DNA from 2 places in the Actinoplanes sp. NPDC051475 genome. Region 2 is predicted to be linked to the other one. Evidence: riboswitches for the same ligand, from Rfam matches in the RefSeq annotation. Region 2 holds a riboswitch; the other holds the start of a gene.
What was found. Region 2 has a riboswitch for S-adenosylmethionine ahead of thrC (threonine synthase). Riboswitches for the same ligand answer to the same signal wherever they lie in the genome.
Positions count from the first base shown of each region.

Region 1: linked by a shared signal. The riboswitch ahead of AB0368_RS02410 (aminotransferase class V-fold PLP-dependent enzyme) and the one ahead of thrC (threonine synthase) in region 2 are both predicted to bind S-adenosylmethionine.

Region 1 covers NZ_JBFAZZ010000001.1:527,224-533,441, forward strand. Annotated here, with positions in the region: gene AB0368_RS02385 (alpha/beta hydrolase) at 1-856, shown strand, start outside; gene AB0368_RS02390 (STAS domain-containing protein) at 864-1,196, opposite strand; gene AB0368_RS02395 (cyclase family protein) at 1,254-2,087, opposite strand; gene AB0368_RS02400 (serine/threonine-protein kinase) at 2,165-3,691, opposite strand; gene AB0368_RS02405 (PspC domain-containing protein) at 3,769-3,996, opposite strand; gene AB0368_RS02410 (aminotransferase class V-fold PLP-dependent enzyme) at 4,051-5,262, opposite strand; SAM riboswitch class IV at 5,346-5,462, opposite strand; gene AB0368_RS02415 (M20/M25/M40 family metallo-hydrolase) at 5,488-6,218, opposite strand, start outside.
Region 2 covers NZ_JBFAZZ010000010.1:22,042-28,259, forward strand. Annotated here, with positions in the region: partial or broken gene AB0368_RS20880 (DUF3263 domain-containing protein) at 1-155, opposite strand, end outside; gene AB0368_RS20885 (ABC transporter permease subunit) at 349-1,335, opposite strand; gene AB0368_RS20890 (ATP-binding cassette domain-containing protein) at 1,332-2,327, opposite strand; SAM riboswitch class I at 2,463-2,602, shown strand; gene thrC (threonine synthase) at 2,613-3,893, shown strand; gene AB0368_RS20900 (hypothetical protein) at 4,159-4,662, opposite strand; gene AB0368_RS20905 (GNAT family N-acetyltransferase) at 4,659-5,204, opposite strand; gene AB0368_RS20910 (bifunctional glycosyltransferase family 2 protein/CDP-glycerol:glycerophosphate glycerophosphotransferase) at 5,303-6,218, opposite strand, start outside.

The sequences.
Region 1 (6,218 bases), on a different contig from region 2:
GCTGGCGTACGAGACCCTGGGAGATCCGGCGGCACCCCCGCTGCTGCTGATCATGGGCCTGGGAGCGCAGCTCATCGACTGGCCGCAGGAATTCTGCGACCTGCTCGCCGGGCAGGGGCTGCGCGTGGTCCGCTTCGACAATCGCGACGCGGGTCTGTCCACGCAGCTGGACGACCTGGGCATTCCCGATTTCGCCGCGCTGATGGCCGGCGACCGGTCGTCGGTGCCGTACCTGCTTGCCGACCTGGCCGCCGACACCGCGGGCCTGCTCGACGCGCTCAGCATCACCTCGGCCCACGTGGTGGGTGCGTCGATGGGCGGCATGGTCGCGCAGCAGCTCGCCGTGGACCGCCCCGACCGGGTCGCCAGCCTCTGTTCGATCATGTCGACGACCGGCGACCGCACCGTGGGCCGCTCGACCCCGGAGGCGGCCGCGCTGCTCGGCCGGCCGCCCGCCGGCAGCCGCGAGGAGGTCCTCGCCGCCGCGGTCGCCGGCTCCCGGGTCATCGGCTCGCCGGGCTTCCCCGCCGCCGAGGAGGAGCTGCTGCGCCGGGCGGCGGCCAAGTACGACCGGGCCTACCGTCCGCTGGGGACGCTGCGGCAGTACGCGGCGGTGATCGCCTCGCCCGACCGGACGCCGGGCCTGCGCCAGGTGAAGGTGCCGACGCTGGTCGTCCACGGTGAGGACGATCCGCTGGTCGGCGTGAGCGGCGGCCGGGCGACGGCAGCGGCGATCCCGGACGCGCGGCTGCTGACCGTGCCCGGCATGGGACACGACCTGCCGCGCGAGCTCTGGCCGCGGATCACCGAAGCGATCACGGAGAACGTCCTGCGGGCGACCGCGGCCGCCGGCTGAGGCCGGATCAGTCGTCCGAGGGCAGCCCGAAGACGTCCGCCAGGCCGGTGACCTGGATGGCCTTGCGCACCGGCTGCGACGGGTCGACCAGGGTCAGGGTGACGCCGGCGGCCGCCGCCGAGTTGCGGGCGCTGACCAGCGCGCCCAGGGCGTACGAGTCGATGAAGGTCAGGCGGCTGACGTCGACGTGCAGGTAGCGGCAGCCGGTGCCCTTGGCGGCCGCGGCGAGGCTGTCGCGCACCTCGTCGGCAGAATCGAGGTCGAGTTCTCCGTCGAGCGCCGCGACGAGCAGCCCGTCGGAGGTGACGTCCTCGTACGCGACCATAGAGTTGCTGAACATCTGCCGAGATTAGCCGCGATCGGCGTGATCGGCTCGCCGGGAGTCACCCGCCCGATGTCACCAGATCGCGAACACGCGGGCCTGACCGCCGGATCCCTCCTCGAACGGGAGCAGGCCGACGACGACCGTCGCGCCGTGCCGCGGGAGGGACGCGAGGTTTGCGAGGTTCTCCACGCCGTAGCGGTCCGCGCCGGTGAGCGTCAGGTGCACGGGGAAGTCCTCCGAGCGGCCCGGGTCGATGCTCAGCGTGTCGACGCCCAGGCTCCGGATCGCGCGCTTCTCCAGCAGCCACTCGCAGGCGTCCGCGCTGAACCCAGGAAAGTGCAGCACCCCGTCCGCGTCGGTGCCCCGGTACGCGTCCACCGAGCCGGCCTTCGCACCCCAGCCGGAGTACATGAGCACCGCGGCGCCGCGCGGGATGCGGCCGTACCGGCGCTCGAAGGCCTTGAGGTCGCCGACGGTGACCTCGGCGTCGGCGTCGGCGGCCGCCTTGCGGGCGATGTCCACCACCACCGCCGGCACGATCAGCTCGTCCAGCGTCAGCTCGGGCGACAGCCGCCCGCCGGCGGTGAAGTGTCCCGGTGCGTCGACGTGGGTGCCGGTGTGCTCGACCAGCCGCCACTCCTGCATGTAGTAGCCGTCGTCCTCGATCGTCACGTACGTGCGCCGCCGGGCCTCCTCGCCGTCGGCGAACGCCGGGAACGTCGTGGTCAGCGGATAGGTCAGGTCTCGAAGTCCCCGCCGCGGGCCGGTCAGCGCGGACGCCGATGACGCGGCCGCGGCCGGCTCGGACAGGGTGAGCCCGCCCGCCGCGGCGGCCGCGCCGAACAGTGCCGCGCGACGGGTGACGCGTGCGCCGGTGGCCCGGCGGAGACACTCCTCTGTGCACATTGCGCCGCTCCTCTCGAAGGTGGTCCTCCGAGGCGATCACAGGTGACGCGGGGTGGCAAGGCCCTGACGGCGCGTGTTCAGGCCGGGCCGCGGTCCACGAGACTGAAGCTCAGCAGGTTGGGGAAGTCGCCCGCCTCCTCGACGTACACGGCCCGGCGGTTCTCGCTCCACTGCACCAGGCCGTACGCCTCGTTGCCGATGGTGTACGTCGGCCGGCCCTTCTCGTCCCGCCCTTCCGCAGGCTGGATCCCGAAGATTGTGGCCTTGGTGGCCGAGCAGGCGGTGGCGACCAGCGACCCCGGCCCGTCCGGGTCGACCTTCACGCCGAGGCAGCGCTCCTGCCCCCGGGAGCCGGGGCGCACCGCCTTGATCAGGTAGTCGACGCCGTAGGACTCGAGTATGAAGAGGGCGTCCGGACCGGTGCCGTCCGACGCCCGGGCCGGTCCGGTGTCCGGCAGGGCCAGATCCCGGTCGATCGTGGCCATGTGCAGCAGGGTGCGCCGGCTGCCCACGAGGATGCCGTCCGCATTCGTCGTCGCCGCCGGGCTCGCCTCGGCGACTGGGGCGGGCTCGGTCTGCGGCTCGGGCGTCCCGCCGCCGGCGGCCAGGAGCAGACCGGCCCCGCCCACCACCGCCACGGTCAGCACGGCGGCGCCGGCCAGGAGGAGGCCGCGGCGGGTGCGCCGTGGCCGTACGACCGGCGCGGGCGGCGGCGTGCGCCAGGCCTCGGGCGGCTCGCCGGGGAAATCGAGCGCCGCGGGCGGCACCGGCGGCTCGGTGACCGGCGCGGGCCCGGACAGCAGGGCGTCGAGCAGCTCGCGGGCGGTGGGACGCTCGGCCGGATTCCTGGCGAGCGTCCGGGCCACGAGGTCCCGCAGCGAGCCGGGGACGCCGGTCAGGTCCGGTGCGCCGGTCAGGATCCGCAGGGCGGTCGCCGGGGCGGAGTCGGCGGCGAAGGGCGTACGGCCGGTGGCGGCGTACGCGATGACCGCCCCGAAGGCGAACACGTCGCCGGGAAAGCCGGCCACCTGCCCGGGGCCGGGCTCGAGGCGTTCGGGCGCCATGTACGCGACGGTGCCGACCATGTGGTCGACGGCGGTGTGGTGGCTGGTGGCCTCGAGCGGCTTGGCGATGCCGAAGTCGATGACCTTGAGGCCGCCGCGGGCCAGCAGGACGTTCGCGGGCTTGAGGTCGCGGTGGATGACGCCGGCGCCGTGGATGGCGGTCAGGGCCGTCGCGATGCCGACGGCGAGGCTGTGCAGGGCGGCGCCGCCCAGCGGCCCCCGGTCGCGCACCACCGCGGCCAGGCTGGGGCCGTCGACGTACTCGACGACGAGGTAGGGCGGATCGTGGTCCGGGTCGGCGTCGAGGACCTCGGCGGTGGAGAACGGCGGTACCTGCTGGGCCCGGTTCACCTCGCTGCGGAACCGGCCCCGGAACTCGGCCTCGTGGGAGAACTCCGCCCGTACCATCTTGATCGCGACCTCGCGGCCGTCCGGCGCCTCGCCCAGGTAGACCGTGCCCATCCCGCCCTGGCCGAGCCGGGCGAGGACGCTGTAGCGGCCGAGCCGGCGCGGATCACCGGGGAGCAGCGGCCGGCTCATCGGTCCCTCATCTCACCTCGCGGGGCACACCGACCCGCACCCTACCGTCCGGGTGCGGATCCGGTGGTGCCCCGCGGTCAGAGCGGGTAGCCCGCCTTCTCGCCCGGCATCAGGATCCAGAGCAGCGGGTAGATGAGCAACTGGCTGCCGGGGATCACGAGCAGCACCAGCACGAAGAGCAGGCGGGTGAGCCACGGGTCGAGTCCGAAGCGCCGCGCCAGGCCGGCGCAGACACCACCGAGCATGCGGCCCTCGCGCGGACGGGTGAGGCCTTGACGGGTCATGGAGTCGGAGAAGGCGTTCATGGGATCCAGCGTCGCCTGCCGCGTACCCCACCGGCATCGGGAGCGGCCCCCGAGTTATCCCTGAGAACCGGCCCCCGGCCGGCTCAGGAGCTCGCCCAGGGCGTGCACCAGCCGGTCGATGTCGTCGTCGCGGGTGCCCAGGCCGAAGCTCACCCGCAGCAGCCCGATGGCACCGGCTTCGCACGCGGCGGCGCCGGCCGAGGCGGTGAGCCTGCGGGTCAGGGGATGGGCGCAGAACTGGCCGGCGCGGACGCCGACGCCGTACCGGTCGGCGAGCCGGGCCGCCACGACGGCCGTGTCGTGCCCCGGCAGGGCGAGGGAAACGATCCCGACCCGGGGTACGGCACCGCCGAAGGCGCCGACCTCCACGGCCCCGGGCACCCGCGCGAGCCCGTCCCGCAGCCGGGTCAGCAGGCTCTGCTCGCGTTCGTGCAGCGCCGCACGGTCCGCCCGGCCCAGCGCCGCGCACACCGCCCCCAGGGCCACCGCGCCCAGCAGATTGGGGGTGCCGCCCTCGTGCCGGGCCGCGCCCTCGGCCCACGTCACCTCGCCGGGACGGTCACCGACCACGGCACTCGCGCCGCCACCGGCCAGGTACGGCGGCGCGGCGTCCAGCCAGTCGCAGCGGCCCGCCAGCACCCCCGCGCCGAACGGTGCGTACAGCTTGTGCCCGGAGAACGCCAGGTAGTCGGCGCCGAGGGCGGTGAGGTCGACGGGGGAGTGCGGGGCGAGCTGGGCGGCGTCGACGACCACCCGGGCGCCGTACGCGTGCGCCACGTCGGCCAGTCGGCGCACCGGCCACACCTCGCCGGTCACGTTGCTCGCGCCGGTCACCGCGAGCAGGGCCGGCCCGCGTACCGTCCGGAGCGCCTCCTCGAGGGCCGCCACCGCCGCGTCCGGGCTGTCCGGGCACGGCAGGCGGTGCTGGCGGGGCCACGGCAGCAGGTTGGCGTGGTGCTCGCCGTCGAAGACGATCGTGGTGGTGCCCGGCGGCAGGGCGCGGGCCAGCAGGTTCAGCGCGTCGGTGGTGTTGCGGGTGAACACGACCGTGTCGCCGGTGCGGGCGCCGACGAAGGCCGCCACCAGGTCCCGGGCGCGCTCGTACTCCAGCGTCGAGGTCTGCGAACGGATGCCGGCGCCGCGGTGGACGCTGCCGTACCAGGGCAGCAGGCCCTGCACGGCGTCGGCGGCGGCGCGTACGCAGGGCGCCGAGGCGGCGTGGTCGAGGTGGGCGAACCGGACGGTCTCGCCGGTGCCGAGGCGCACGGCCGCGTCGTCGCCGACGACGTCCAGGTCGTGCTGCAGGGCCAGGGTCACGGGAACCTCCGCGAGGTCAGGGACCCCCACGGGGTCCGCGCTTGCCCGCGCCGGTGCCGGCGCAAGCCCGGTCCTCACCCGGGGCACCCCATCGCGAACGGAAGGGTTGCCGGCCAGCGAGCCGGGGCTTGTCGCTGGCACTCATGACCTGCTCCGAAGGTAGCAGACGACCGTTCAGCAGGTCCGCAACAGCCGGTCCAGCACCCGGGTGCCGAACTCCAGCGCCGCGGTCGGCACCCGCTCGTCGACGCCGTGGAACAGCGCGGTGAAGTCCAGCTCCGGCGGCAGCCGCAGCGGGGCGAACCCGAGGTGGCGGATGCCCAGGCGGGCGAAGGACTTGGCGTCCGTGCCGGCCGGCATCAGGTACGGCAGCAGCCGCGCCCCCGGATCCTCGGCGTCCACCGCGGCGTCCATCGCGGCGACGAGGTCCCCGTCGAAGGTGGTCTGCACGGCGGGCAGGCTGTCCCACTCGATCGCCACGTCCGGGCCCAGCACCCGGGCCAGTTCGGCCCGGAACGCCTCGTCGCGCCCGGGCAGCATCCGGCCGTCGAGCTCGGCCCGGGCGATCGAGGGCACCACGTTGGACTTGGTGCCCGCCCCGACGATCGTGGCGTTGGCGGTGTCGCGCAACCCCGGCTCGATGAGCCGGGACAGGTGCCCGAGCCGGCGGACGGCGGCCTCCGGGTCGGCGGGATCGAACGGTACGCCGGTGAGCCCGGCGACCCCGGTGAGGAACTCGCGCACCGGCTCGGTGAGCACCACGGGGAACCGGTGCGCGTCGAGGCGGGCCAGCGCGGCGGCCAGCTTGCCGATGGGGTTGTCGGTGTGCAGCAGCGAGCCGTGCCCCGCGGTGCCACGCGCGGCCAGCCGCAGCCACATCGAGCCCTTCTCGGCGGTCTGCACCA
Region 2 (6,218 bases):
GCGAGCGCGGCCGGGTTGTCCAGCAGCCCGTTGAGGAGCTGGTAGTAGCGCGTCGAGGAGAGCTCGAAGGCGTCGCGGATCGCCTGTTCCTTGGAGCCGGCGTGCTTCCACCACTTCTGCTCGAAGGCGAGGATCTGCTGCTCGCGGTCGGTGAGCACGGTCTGCTCGGTACTCTCGGGGCCGGTCTCGGCCGCGCCGGCGTCGCGGGGTGCCGGGATCTGCTGCTGCTCGTTGAGGGCGGCATCGGGTTGCATGGTTACCTCGGGGTGGTGGGAGGGCCGCGCGAAGGGGACGGCCACCATAGTGGCAGCCGGCGATCCCCGCCGCGCGCCTTCCGCCGAAGTTACCTCAGGTGATGTCGCGCTTACGCATAGTCCACATTGCCAATCCGACCACGAGGATCAGCACGGCGGTCAGAACGCCGCCGGCCATCGGCCAGGTGAGCGTCAGGGTCGGTTGCTCGCAGGAGTTCCCGGCGCCGATGCAGGGGGCGTTGTAGTCCACCAGCTCGACCGACTTGTCCATCCAGGCGATGCCCCAGACCGGGATCAGGTACGCCTCCATGTACTTGACCTGGGCCATGGACAGCACCGTTCCGAGGCCGAACTGGAACAGCACGATCACGCCGATCGCGACACCCATCGCCACGGCGGTGTGCCGGCCCAATGACGCCAGCGCGAAGCCGAGCGCCCCGGCGAAGAGCACCAGCACCAGGCCGCGCAGCTCCATGAGCAGGATGGACTGCCACGCGCCCGAGGTCATGCCGCCGAGCGTGCCGCGCAGGTTCGCGGTGAGCGCGAAGATGCCCGTCCACACCGCCGACAGCACCACCGTAACGCCGGTGAGCACCACCAGCAACGCGCTCAGCTTGGTGTTCAGCACCTTGAGCCGCTGCGGCCGCCAGAGCAGCAGATTCATCATGCCGCCGCTGCTCCACTCGGCGCCCACGTAGGACGCGCCGATCACGAATGCCGCCAATGCCAGGATCGCGGCGAGCGTCGTCTCCATCTCGCCGAACTGCTTGCGGAAGTTGAAGGTCGGCGGCATGTACCACTCGGCCTGGAAGTCCTCGCGGGTCGGCGTCCACATCTGCGTGCAGTCGGCGCCCGGCTGCGTCGCGCACGCCTTGCGCTCGGCCTCCGCCTGCACCGTCGCCTGCTGGAACTCGCTGTCGGCCTTCGCCTGCGCGGCCGCGACCACCTCGGGGGTGTTCTTCTCGTGGGTGAGGAACATGCCGACCGCGATCGCGGCCAGCACGACGACCACCCCGATGACGAAGAATCGGGTGAAGCGGCGCTTCGTGAGCCGCCGGGTCTCCGCTGTGTACAGGCTCACTGTCCCCACCCACCCTGCGCCGGGCCCGCCTGGGCCATGACGGTCTGGTCCACCTGCCGGTGCTCGCCCTCGACCGGCGCGGTGCCGGTGAGCTCCAGGAAGACGCTCTCCAGGTCCACCGAGACCGGGGCCAGCTCGGAGACGAAGACGCCCCGTCCGGCGAGGGTTCGGGTGATCACGCTGGGCTGGGCCATCCCGCTGACCATCAGGTGGTCGCTCTCGACGACCACCTGGGCGCCGACCTCCCGCAGCGCGGCGGCCGAGCCGGTGAGGTCGGCGACCGATTCGAGGCGTACCCGCACCGAGGAGCTGGCGTGCTGGGCCAGGACCTCGGCCACGCCGCCCGCGGCGACCCGTCGTCCGGCCGCGATGATCGTCACCGAGTCGCAGATCAGCTGGATCTCGCCGAGGATGTGGCTGGAGAGGACCACGGTCATGCCGGACTCGGCGAGGTTGCGCATGAGCGTGCGCATCTCGCGGATGCCGCCGGGGTCGAGGCCGTTGGCGGGCTCGTCGAGAATCAGCAGCCTCGGGTTCTTGAGCAGCGCGGACGCGACCGCCAGCCGCTGCTTCATGCCGAGCGAGTACGTCTTGACCCGGTCCGTCGCCCGGTCCCGGAGCCCGACCAGCTCGAGCACCTCGAACACCCGCGCCCGCGCGACACCGCCCGCGTCGGCGAGCAGCAGGAGCGTGTCCTGGGCGGAGAAGTTGCCGAAGAACTGGGGACTCTCGACGATCGCGCCGACCAGACCGGCAACCTCGGGCAGGGCGTCGGGCACCTCGCGGCCGAGGATCGCCATCCGGCCGGCGTTGGGCCGGATCAGGCCGAGCAGGGTACGCAGCGTGGTCGTCTTCCCGGAGCCGTTGGGGCCTAGGAAGCCATGCACCTGGCCGGCCTCCACGACCATGTCGAAGCCGTCGAGCGCCCTGCGTACCCCCTTCCGGCTGCGGTAGGTCTTCTGCAGACCCTGGATTTCAAGGACGGCGCTCACGCCGCACCTCCCGGCGTAGTGGATATGACGAGCGTCACCCTATGCACCCGCCGCCACCCCGGGTGACTCATACCTCGGGACAGTGGACTTGGCATCCGCGGATGACCACGTAAGGTGTTGGTAACACAACTGAATACCTCATCCAGAGGGGCTGAGGGATACGGCCCGACGACGCCCCGGCAACCACCGCGCTTGACTCGATGACGAGGCCAGCGCGCGGCAGGTGCTAATTCCGTCCCGGATTCGCGGCTGTCCGCGCCCGGGGAAGATGAGAAGGAGCCTCGTATGACGTCGACGGTCGACGCCCCCAGCCAGTCCACCAGCCCCGCCCGCGCCCTCGTCTGTCGCGGCTGCGGCACCGAGTTCCCCCTCGCCGCGCAGCACGCGTGCTACGAGTGTTTCGGCCCGCTGGAAGTCGCGTACGACACCGCCGCCCTCGCCACGGTCACCCGCGAGCAGATCGAAGCCGGCCCGCAGAACATCTGGCGCTACGCCGCGCTGCTCCCCGCCGGCCAGGACCCGGCCACCCGGGTCACCCTCGACCCCGGCCTCACCCCGCTGGTCAGCGCCGCTGCCCTGGCCGCCGAGCTCGGCCTGCGCGCGCCGCTCTGGGTCAAGGACGACTCCGCGAACCCGACCCACTCCTTCAAGGACCGGGTCGTCTCCGTCGCCCTGACCGCCGCCCGGGAGCTGGGCTTCACCCGCTTCGCCTGCGCCTCCACCGGCAACCTGGCCAACTCCGTGGCCGCACACGCCGCCCGCGCCGGGGTTCCCAGCATCGTCTTCATCCCCAGCGACCTCGAGGCCGGCAAGATCATTACCTCCGCGGTGTACGGCGGCGGCCTGGTCGCCATCGAGGGCTCGTACGACGACGTGAACCGGCTCTGCGGCGAGCTTGTGGAGACCGACGAGTTCGAGGACACCGCGTTCGTCAACGTCAACGTGCGCCCGTTCTACGCCGAGGGCTCCAAGACCCTGGGCTACGAGGTGGCCGAGCAGCTCGGCTGGCGCATCCCCGCCCAGGTCGTCATCCCGATGGCGTCCGGCGAGCTGCTCACCAAGGTCGACAAGGCGTTCAGCGAGCTGGTCGAGATCGGCCTGGTCGGGGCCCCCGAGGGCGGCTGGACCGTCTTCGGCGCCCAGTCGGCCGGGTGCAACCCCATCGCGGTGGCCCTGCACAACGGCACCGACCAGATCGTCCCGGTCAAGCCGACCGGCATCGCCAAGTCGCTGAACATCGGCGACCCGGCAGCGGGCGCGTACGCGATCGAGGCCGTCCAGCGGACCGGAGGCTGGATGGACTACGCCGACGACGACGAGATCCGCGAGGGCATCCGCCTGCTCGCCAGGACCACCGGCATCTTCGCCGAGACGGCCGGCGGCACGACGGTGGCCGTACTGAAGAAGCTCGTGGCGAGCGGCAAGCTCGACCCCGACAAAGAGACCGTCGTCCTCAACACGGGCGAGGGCCTGAAGACGATCGACGCGGTCGCCGGCCTCGTCGGCCCGACCCACCACATCAAGCCGTCCCTGAAGGGCGCTCGCGAAGCGGGCCTGCTGGGATAACTCTCCGTGGTCGACCTCCTGCCCAACGTCGAGAATTCCTCCGCCTGAGGACTTGCGCGAGGATCTCGGGATCGGCAGGATGCTCTACGCGGGAGGACGCGACGCCGTACGAGTTCCTAATTTTGGAGCATGGCCCCACCTTCGAGCTTGGCGACAATCTCTCCGGGGCCCAACGACCCAGTGCCGGAGGCGCTGTGCGCGTGTCCTCCCGACCAACTTCCCGGGCCTGGTCCGGGCCGGTTCGCCGGTCCGCGCCGGGCCCGGCTCAGTTCTCGCCGGTTTGCGTCCCGTCGCCCGGGCCGCGTCGGAACCTGCGCGCCCAGCGGCGCAGCGGTGCCACGGCGTAGCCGCCCTTGTCGAGGCCCGCGTGCCGCTCGAAGACGTTGCGGCTGCCGAACGAGCCGGTCATCAGCCACGAATAGCCGGAGGCCGCCCAGTAGGCCGGCCAGAACAGCGGGCCGAGGACGGCGTACTGGCCCGCGTGCCGGCTCTCGTGCGCCAGCAGGTCCGCGCGCGACTCGTGGAGCAGCCACTCAGCCGATCGCCGGGTGATGATGACGGAACCGACCGTGAAGCAGGTCGCCGGCGGCACCTTCCGGCGGTAGCCCTCCGCGACGAGGATGCCGTGCCGGCCGCGGCGGAGCTTCGCGCCGGTGAGGACGGCGACCCCCAGGCCGACCAGCGTCGTGCCGTTGGCCGCGGTCAGCACGGACCGGGCCAGCGGCCACCGCCGCAACGGCGGCCTCGTCTCCCCCGGATCGGTCGTCATGCGCGGCGGCGCATCTGGAGCTCTTGGAGTCCCGGCAGGACCGGGTGGGGGACCCGCACCCCGGTGTCCTCGAAACCCAGCCGCTCGTAGGCGCGGACCGCCCGATCGTTGCCGACGACGACCTCCAGCATCAGCTCGCGTCGGCTCAGCGACAGCGACCACTCGGCGACGGCGTCCATCAGCGACGCGAGAACGCCCCGGCCGCGGTGCGCCGGCGTGATGTAGACCGCGAAGACCACGGTGGCGGCGGACTCCTCGGGCAGCACCGTGCCGCCCGCATGACCGATCAGCCGACCGCCCCGGCCCGGTCCGCCCGGTCCGCCTCCCGGGTCGGCCACGAACTGGGCGAGCTGGCCGCCCGCCGATGCCTGCACGATCCGGCGCCGGTAGTCCGCGTGCGGGCGAGCCGCGGCCTGCGCCAGCGTCTCCAGGAAGGCGAGGGGGCTGTCGGCCAGCATCTCGAGCCGCAACGCGCGCATCCTCGCGGCGTCCTCCGGCGTCACCCGATGCACGGTGAGGGTGGGCGCCAACGTGCTGGTCATGCTGCCTGCCTACCCGCTGGTGGCGGGCGAGGCAACCCGGATGCCGCTTTTGGGACCGGCGGCCCCGCCCGGGGGAACCGGTCAGGCCCGGAGGCCGGTCAGCTCCGGGCGCCGAGCTCCAGCATCCGGTCGACGACCCGCTTCGTCGCGGTGCCGTCGTCCAGGTCGCAGAAGCGCGCCTGGAATGCCCGGCGCTGGTCGGCATACAGGTTCGGGTCCGCCGCGAGCTCGGCCAGCGACTTGATCAACTCCTCCGACGTCATCAGCAGCGGGCTCGGGCCCTCCTTCTCGAAGTCGAAGTAGAAGCCGCGGAGCTTGTCGCGGTAGTGCTCCAGGTCGTACGTGAACAGCAGGATCGGGCGCCCGGTGTTGGCGAAGTCGACCATCGCCGAGGAGTAGTCCGTGACCAGCACGTCGGCGACCGAGAGCAGGTCGGCCATGTCCGGGTACGTCGACACGTCCCGGACGAAGCCCGAGCCGTCGTCCGGAACGGGGTCGACGACGGTGGGGTGGCGGCGTACCAGCAGCACGTGGTCGTCGCCGAGCAGGCGCCGGGCGGCCGCCACGTCGAGCTGCATCGACATCTTGTAGCGGCCCTGACCGTAGAACTCGTCGTCGCGCCACGTGGGGGCGTACAGGACGACCCGCTTGCCGTCGGGCAGGCCCAGGCGCCGCCGGATGGCCGCGGTGGCTGCAGGGTCGGAGCGGAACAGGACGTCGTTGCGGGGGTAACCGGACTCCAGCATTTCGCCCTCGTACCGGAAGGCCCGCTGGAGGATCGGCGTGCTGAAGCGGTTGGGCGACACCAGGAACGACCAGTGGGGTGCCTCCTTCTCGATCCGCCGCAGATACTTGCGGTCCGCGTGCCGGATGTCGGTCGCGTCGAATCCGATGCGCTTGAGCGGGGTGCCGTGCCAGGTCTGCACCACGACCTGGCCCGGGCGGCGCTCGAACCAGTCCGGCAGGTGCGAGTTGGTGACGATGTAGCGGCAGGTCGCGAGCGCGTCGTACCAC